2 regions of the Methylobacterium organophilum genome follow, and region 1 is predicted to be linked to the other one. Evidence: riboswitches for the same ligand, from Rfam matches in the RefSeq annotation. Region 1 holds a riboswitch; the other holds the start of a gene.
What was found. Region 1 has a riboswitch for cobalamin ahead of MMB17_RS03150 (TonB-dependent receptor plug domain-containing protein). Riboswitches for the same ligand answer to the same signal wherever they lie in the genome.

Region 2: linked by a shared signal. The riboswitch ahead of MMB17_RS11175 (CbtB domain-containing protein) and the one ahead of MMB17_RS03150 (TonB-dependent receptor plug domain-containing protein) in region 1 are both predicted to bind cobalamin.

What each region holds. Positions count from the first base shown of each region.
Region 1 is NZ_CP092848.1:704,147-708,141, forward strand. It holds gene MMB17_RS03145 (ABC transporter substrate-binding protein) at 1-407, opposite strand, end outside; gene MMB17_RS03150 (TonB-dependent receptor plug domain-containing protein) at 415-2,385, opposite strand; cobalamin riboswitch at 2,509-2,706, opposite strand; gene MMB17_RS03155 (hypothetical protein) at 2,833-3,066, opposite strand; gene MMB17_RS03160 (Rossmann-fold NAD(P)-binding domain-containing protein) at 3,248-3,904, opposite strand; gene MMB17_RS03165 (class I SAM-dependent methyltransferase) at 3,944-3,995, opposite strand, start outside.
Region 2 is NZ_CP092848.1:2,419,935-2,423,929, forward strand. It holds gene cobW (cobalamin biosynthesis protein CobW) at 157-1,191, opposite strand; gene MMB17_RS11165 (DUF1636 family protein) at 1,201-1,602, opposite strand; gene MMB17_RS11170 (CbtA family protein) at 1,595-2,359, opposite strand; gene MMB17_RS11175 (CbtB domain-containing protein) at 2,387-2,560, opposite strand; cobalamin riboswitch at 2,593-2,790, opposite strand; gene MMB17_RS11180 (MFS transporter) at 2,866-3,995, opposite strand, start outside.

The DNA of each region.
Region 1 (3,995 bases):
CCTATGGCCGCCGCCACCTGCCGGACCTGCGCGCGCACCCCGTCGAGATCGGCCGGCACGCCGAGCTCGAGCACCGGCGCGCCGACGCGCTTGAGCATGGCGACCGTCGCGCGCGTGGTGAAGGCGCCGGCGATGACGAGGTCGGGCCGGAGGGCGACGACCTCCTCGGTCAGGCCGCGCGCCACCGGCAGCCCGGCGGCCTCGGCCGCCACCGTCGAGCCGCGCGGATCGGCGGCCAGAACGGTGACCGCCAGGACCTGCTCGCGGTCGGCCAGCCGCAGGACGAGCTCGTCCGCGCACAGGTTCATCGAGACCACGCGCAAAGGCGCTGCCGCCGCATCCGCGGCGCGCGGCGCGGGCAGGGCGGCCAGGCAGGCCGCGAGCAGAAGCGCGCTGCGTGACGGCATCGTCACCTCAGAAGCTGGTCAGGCGCACGCCACCGTAGACGGCGAGGCCCGGCCCGAGGAAGCCGGTCGGGTTCTCGTAGCGGCGGTCGAACAGGTTATCGATCCGCCCGAACACGCTCACGCCCTCGCTGACGTCGTAGCTGACGGCGAGATTGACGAGGGTGAAGCCGGGATTCTTCAGCCGCGGCACGGAGAAGTCCCGGTTGCCGTCGACGAAGTGGCCGAGCACGATCACCGTGCCGCTGACGGTCAGACCCGGCAGGGGCGTCCACGCGGCGGTGGCGCTGCCCTTGTGGCGGGGCCGACGCAGCAGTTCCTGGCCGGTGATCTCGTTCTTGGTGACCGTGTTCGTGTAATCGACGCGGCCCGAGAGCGTTTCGGAGAACCGGACCGAGACGAAGGCTTCCGCACCGTAGGACTCGGCCTTCCCGACGTTCTCGTTGGACGTGAAGCTGGCATTCGTCGTGATGAGATTGGTGAAGTCGTTGCGGTAGTAGGTCGCGCCGACCAGGACCCGGTCGCCGAGCGGCTGCTCGATGCCGGCATCGTAGCCGAGGCTCTCCTCGGGCTTCAGGTTCGGATTGCCGAAGAAGTTGAAGGCCGGGAAGTCCTGGTAGAGCTGGCTCAGGGTCGGCGCCTTGAAGCCGGTCCCGACGCTTCCCTTCAGGCGCGTCTCGGTGAGGGGCAGAATGTAGCTCGGCGCCACCCGGAAGGTCGTGGCCGCGCCGAACTGGTCGTTCTCGTCGTGGCGGATATTGGCAACGAGGAAGGCGCGCGCGAAGGGCGTCAGCTGCGCCTCCCCATAGCCCGCCGTGTTGCCGTTCCGCGCGCGCAGGGAATCCGGCACGGAACCCGGTGTGGTCGTGAACAGGCTTTCCTCGTCGCGCTGCACCCCGAACAGCAGCAGGTTGCCGGGGGAGAGCAGAACATCGCCGCGATACTCGTAGCGCGTGCGCTCCCCGAGCCCCGTGGTCGCGTCGGGGGTCGCGAGCGGGTCCAGCGGCCCCTGCTGGCGGTTGAACAGGTTCGAGTAGTTCATGGCGAAGAGGTTGTGGAAGCCGGCGAACGGCGTCCACTCGGCCTCGTTGCGGGTGAAGATCTGCTGGACGGCGGCCTCGCTGCGGAACGCGGCCGGTGCCGATGGGAAGGTGCTGAGATCGTCGCCGGTGAACAGCAGACGCCCATTGATGAAGCGCGTCACCGAATTGATACGGAACGTGTCGGTGAACTGGTAGCCGAGCTTCGCCGAGACGGTCTCGTTGTCGTAGAAATTCGGATGGACCGGGCGCCCGAGCGGCACCAGGTCCCGCGGCGTGACGGGGGTCGCGGCGGCTCGGACATGCGCGATCGTGACCGCGTAGTCGAAGCCGTTCTCCGAGCCGCTGATCCGGCCGCTCTGGTTGAAGGTACCGAAGGAACCGCCCTCCACCCGAAGCGAGGTGCGGGCCGGCCCCTCCCCGCGCTTCGTCGTGAAGGCGATCACGCCGCCGATGGCGTCCGAGCCGTAGAGGCCGCTCTGCGGCCCGCGCAGCACCTCGATGCGCGCGAGGTCGTCGGTGAGGAGCTGGCCGAAGTCGAAGGAGCCGTTGCCGTTCGACGGATCGGTGGCGTCGATGCCGTCGATGAGCACCTTCGTGTGGTTGGAATTGGCGCCGCGGATGAAGACGGAGGTCTGGCCGCCGGGGCCGCCCGTCTGAACGACGTTGAGGCCCGGCACCTGCTGGAGGGCATCCGGCACGGTGCGGCGCTGCTGCTGTTCCAGCATCGGCGATGTCAGCACGGTCACGCTCGATCCGACCTGCGCCGTCGGTGTCGGCACACCGGTGGCGCTGACGGAGATCTCTTCGAGGGCGGCAGCGGCCGGCGCATCGGCGAAGGGCGTCGCGCTCTGCTGGGCGAGGACGGGCGCGGTCGAGAGGGCGGACAGCGCGCAGGACAGGGCCAGCGCGCTCCGGCGCGCGGAAGGAAGGGACAACACGGGACGGCAGCCTCGGGCAACGGCAGTGGCACGTCACCGCGAACGAGGCCTCGGGTCACCGCCTCCTCGCAGGAATGGCGGACCTTCGACACCCGCCAGGACACCCCGCCCGACGCGTTTCGCGTGTGACCACGACTGACGGCAGGTCTCCTGGCTCGCGGGTCGCTGCCCTCTCACCGTCTTCCCGGATGAGGCTCATCCAGTGACATGGTGGCGGAAGGCTCGCCGCTCACAGTTGCGGGGGCAGCCGCGGCTTCAGAGCGAACCCCTCACCGCGTTCCCTTTTGATCCCCGAGGGGAACCGTCGCCCCATTCCTCTCACCGCGGCCAGGGGCGGTCAATCAGGCCGGGATGGGAACGGCACAGCTGTTGCCGTCTCGCCTCAGCAAGGACTCTCGCCGCGTCCGGTCATGCCAGCCGGCACCGCCGCAGGACCCGGGAACGGTGCTATCGCGCCGGACGCTCGACGGAACCCCGCGCCCGGACGGAATCGGCGCCCTTGACGATCGGGTCGCGGGGATTCGCGGCAGGGGAGGAGGCGAGGAAATCCCAGGCCTTCTGGCCCTGAAGGGTCGGAGCGGCGGCGCGCATCCGAGATTCCGCGTCGGCGCCCTGCGCCAGAGCGGGGCTTGCCGTTGCCGCCGTCACGGCGAGGGCGGCAAGCACGATCCGTATGCTCATGGTCGAGATCTTTCGCGTGGGCTGCATTCGATGGAAGAATGCCACCGCAACGAGAGCAATCAAGAACAAAAATATGCTCTTGCGCTTCCGACGAAGACCGATTCCTGGGCCCTCTCGCCTTGGACGAAGCGGGATCGTGCGCGCGGCGAGGCCCCCGATCGGGCGACGCAGCGCTTCGGTATCAGGGGCGCGTCCGGCCCGCAGGAGTCCGCTTCTCCCCATGGAGCGAGGCCACATGGCAGCCCGGAAGCGCGGCCCGGGCGCTGTCGAGCATGACGCGGGCGATCGTATCCGCCGGGGCGATCCGCAGGCTGGCGGGCAGGATCGGATCGAGCGCGCCAAAGACGCGCGCGGCGATCTGCTCGCCGAGACGGGGCTGGGCGCGCTGTCCGCCGATCAGGCCGGGGCGGACCAGCGTCAGGGAGGGGAAGCCCAGCCGTTCGATGGCGTGCTCCAGCTCGCCCTTCACCCGGGGATAGAAGAAGCGTGAGGCGGGATTGGCGCCGAGGGCCGAGTTGAGGACGAAGCACGGCGTGCCGTGGGCGCGGGCCAGCCGGGCAGCCGCCAGGGGATAGCCGTGGTCGATCCGCCGGAAGGCCTCCTCTGAGCCTGCCACGCGCATCGTCGTGCCGAAGGCGCAGAGGGCGGCGTCGGCTTGCCACCAGCTGGCGGCCTCCGGCAGCGCCTCGAAGTCCACGAGGGGCGCCCGCAGCTTGGGATGCGGGGGAAGCGCGCGCCGCCCCGGAGCGGTGACCTCCGTCACCCGCGGATCCGCCAGCGCCCGCTCCAGGACATGGCGGCCGACGAGCCCCGTCGCGCCGAGCAGCAGCACTCTCATTCCCGAACGATCCCCGCGCCCACCGCGATGCCCCGCGCTTCAGTCGAAGGCCGGCGCCCCGCCCGCGAGGGGCTTGCGCCGGGTGATCTTG
Region 2 (3,995 bases), 1.7 Mb from region 1:
CTGGCCGGATGCGCCGCCCGCGCGTTCGAAGAGCTCCGCTGGACGTTCCTGCCCGGCGAAGAAGGCCTCGACGCTCATGGGTTGGGGGGCGCGGTTCAGCATGTCGGATCCGCTGCCATCATAGCGCGCGGCGGGCCGGCGAGGCGAGGGGCCGAACTAGCCCGCCAGTGCCGCCGCGACTGCCGCCCGGTCGAAGCCCTTGAGGCCGATCACCACGAGGCGCCCGTCCCGAGGCTCGCTGTTCTTCCAGGGACGGTCGTAATGGTGGGCGATGCGGCGGCCGACGCCCTGCACCACGAGGCGCATCGGCTTGCCGGTCACCTCCACGAAGCCCTTGATGCGCAGCACGCCCTCGGTCTCGGCGGCCTTGGCGACGCGGGCGGCGAGGTCGTCCGGGGTCGCGGTCGCGGAGACGGGGAGCGCCACCGATTCGAAATCGTCGTGGTCGTGGTCCTCGCCCTCGCCGTGATGGGAGGGGCGGGCCTCGAGATCGTCCTCGGCCGCCGCGGCGAGGCCGAGCAGCACGCGGGGATCGATGCGGCCGTGCTCGGTCTCGACGAGCTTCACGGCGCGGGGCAGGTGGCCCTCGATCTCGGCGCGCACCTTGCCGCGAGCCTCCGCGTCGATCAGGTCGGCCTTGTTGACGACCACGAGGTCGGCGCAGAGGAGCTGGTCCTCGAAGACCTCCTCCAGCGGGTTGTCGTGGTCGACCGCCGTGTCGGCGGCGCGCTGATTGGCGAGCGCGTCCGGATCCTCGGCGAACTGGCCGGAGGCCACCGCCGGCCCGTCCACCACGGCGACGACCCCGTCGACGGTGACGCGGGAGCGGATCGCCGGCCACTGGAAGGCCTGGACCAGGGGCTTGGGCAGGGCGAGGCCGGAGGTCTCGATCAGGATGTGCTGCGGGGGCTCCGGCCGGTCGAGGAGCTTGGTCAGGGCGGGCACGAAATCGTCGGCCACGGTGCAGCAGATGCAGCCGTTCGGCAGTTCGACCACCGAATTCTCGTCGCAGCCCTCGATGCCGCAGGAGGCGAGGAAGGAGCCGTCGAAGCCGATATCGCCGAACTCGTTGACGATGATGGCGAGCTTCGCGCCCTTCGCGTTCTCCACCACATGACGCACCAGGGTCGTCTTGCCGGCCCCGAGGAAGCCGGTGACGATGGTGCAGGGGATCTTCTCGACGATGCTCATGGCGCGCTCTCAGATGTCGTCCGTGCGGGCCGCGGGCAGCGGCGGGATGCGGGCGATCACGCCCCGGCGGAATTCGACCGGCCGCTCGCGCCAGGCCACGATCCCGTCCGGCGTGGCGGCATAGGCGGCGAGCCCGTCGAGGATGGTGCGGGCGGAAGCCTCGGCGTCGAGATCCCCGTAGACGTAGCTCCAGCGGCCCGCCGAGGCGACGGCGACGGTGCAGGGCCGCTTGCAGACCGAGAGACAGGGCACGCCCTCGACGGTCAACCCCGGCACGGGCGCGCGGTCGAGCTCCGTCTGGAGCGCGTCCAGCAGGCGGCTGCCCGCCGGCTTGTCGCCGCCCTGTCCCGCCACCTTGCAGGTGGTGCAGACATGCAGCACCACCGCATTCGGATGGTCGGGATCAGGCACGGGCTGTTGCCTTCTCGCGTCCGAAGGCGTGCCAGGCCCAGCCGAAGCCGAGGCCGATCAGCGCCCAGAACACGAAGGCGATGGCCAGCGAGCGCGCCGCGAACTGCGCCGCATAGCCCGCCGGCAGCTTCGAGGCCGCCTCCTCGACATGCGGCGCCCCGGCGAGGTGCGGGCCGACGATCAGGACGAGGCCGCCGAGGATGGTGATTGGCACCCGGCGCACCAGGATCAGGTAGAGGCCGAGGCCCGTCGCGATCACCGTCATCAGCCACCAGGCCTGCCGTAGCTCGAGGGCGGCCGCCCCCATGCCGGGCAGCTCCGGCGGCAGGCCCACGGCGGGGGCCAGCGCCACCGCAGCGAAGCCGGCAAGGCCGAGCTTCAGCCCGGTCTCCGGACCCGGCGGCAGGCGCAGGGCAAGCATCACCGCGCCGAGCAGCAGAGCGTAGCCGACGCCGCCGATCAGGGTGGCGAGGCCGGTGAAGGCCATGCGCGGCAGGCCCTCGCCGGGCTGCCACTCGCCCCCGCCGTGGTCGTGGCCGGCATGACCCGGATCGGAAGGGTCGTGGCCTTCCGCGCCGTTCCCGTGGGAATGGGCGAGCACGACGAGGCTCTTCGGCGCGGACAGGGCGGCGCTCTGGCCTTCATAGGCCTCCGCCGCCACGATGAGCGGCGAGGTGAGGGCGAGCTGCAGCCCCGTGGCAGCGACAGCCGCGAGGAAGCCGGCGACGAGCGCCGCCGACAGCAACCGGATAATCATGGAAAGGGCGCCTGGGGGATCAGGCGATCAGTGGCAGGGGAAGTTCTGCGCGTGCCGGAAGTCGTGCGCCGCGTTGTGCAGCGCCGAGGCCGGGGCAAAACCCGCCAGGAAGACGAGGCCGAGGCCGAGGAAGGCCGCGATCACGACGGCGCGGGCGCCCTCGGTGACGGTGGTCGCGGTGGAAAGCGTCGTGGTCGTCATGGTCAGGCTCCGGCCGCCCCGCCGGCGGCGTTGAGAGATAGCGGGTGACGGCAGGTCTCCTGGCTCGCGGCGTATGATATGCCCACCGCCTTCCCGGATCGCTCCAGTGGCCGATGGCGGGCACGTGTACCGCTCACAGTTGCGGGGGCAGCCGCGGCTTCGAGGCTGAGGCCCCGGCCCGCGTTCCCTTTTCACCTCGTCGCCGAGGCACCGTCGCTGCGGACCCTAGCGGCTCGGATCTGGACTTGCAATCGGAGCGGATGGCCGCCTTCGGGACAATCGCGGCCATGGTCCTAGCCCTGTGCTCAGCAGGTGGCCGAAACCGGGAGGCGGGGGCGGTTCCGGCGGAGCGCCGCGAGCATGAGAAGGCCGGCACCCGCCATCGCGGCGCCCGCGAGGGGGACAGCGGGGTAGCCGAGCCCGGCGTCGATCACGGCGCCGCCCGCCGCCGCCCCGATCGCGTTGCCGAAGTTGAAGGCGCCGATATTCATCGCCGAGGCGAGGTTGGGGGCCTCCTGCGCCTCGTTCATCACGCGCATCTGGAGCGGCGGCACCAGCGCGAAGCTCGCCACGCCCCACAGAACGATCAGGATCGCGACGGCAGCCTCCCAGCGCAACGTCGCGGCGAGGAGCAGGAGGAGGACCACCAGTCCGGCCAGCGCGGCCGCGATGGTGCCGTCCACCGAGCGGTCGGCGAGGCGGCCTCCGAGCCAGTTCCCGGCCGCGAGCCCGGCGCCGTAGAGCACCAGCATCGCCGTGACGAAGCCGACGGAGGCTTCCGTCTCGACCCGCAGGATCGGCACGATGTAGGTGAAGACCGTGAACATCGCGCTGGCGCCGACGACCGTCAGCCCGAGGGCGGCGAGCACCGGGCCGCGGACGAGCACACGTAGCTCCGCCCGCATGTCGGCGCCGGCCTCGGCCCTCAGGTCCGGCAGGGCGGCGGCCAGCGCGAGCATGGCGAGGACGCCGACCCCCGCGATGCCCCAGAACGCCGTGCGCCAGCCGAGCACCTCGCCGATCCAGGCCGCGAGCGGCACGCCGCCGATGGTGGCGAGGGTGAGCCCCGAGAACATCGCCGCCACGGCCGCGGCTCTCCGCTCCGGCGGCACGAGCCGTGCTGCCACCACCGCGCCCACCCCGAAAAAGGCGCCGTGGTTGAGCGAGGTGACGAGCCGGGCGGCGACCAGCGTCGCATAGCTGTCCGCTAGCGCCGCCATGGCGTTGCCGAGGGTGAAGATCGCCATCAGACCGATCAGCAAGCGCCGGCGCGGCACGCGTGCGGCCGCGAGGGTCACGAGCGGCGCCCCGACCAACACGCCGAGGGCGTAGGCGCTGACCACGAGGCCCGCCGCCGGAATCGAGACGCCGAGATCGGTCGCCATCAGGGGCAGCATCCCCATCGGGGTGAACTCGGTCACGCCGATGCCGAAGG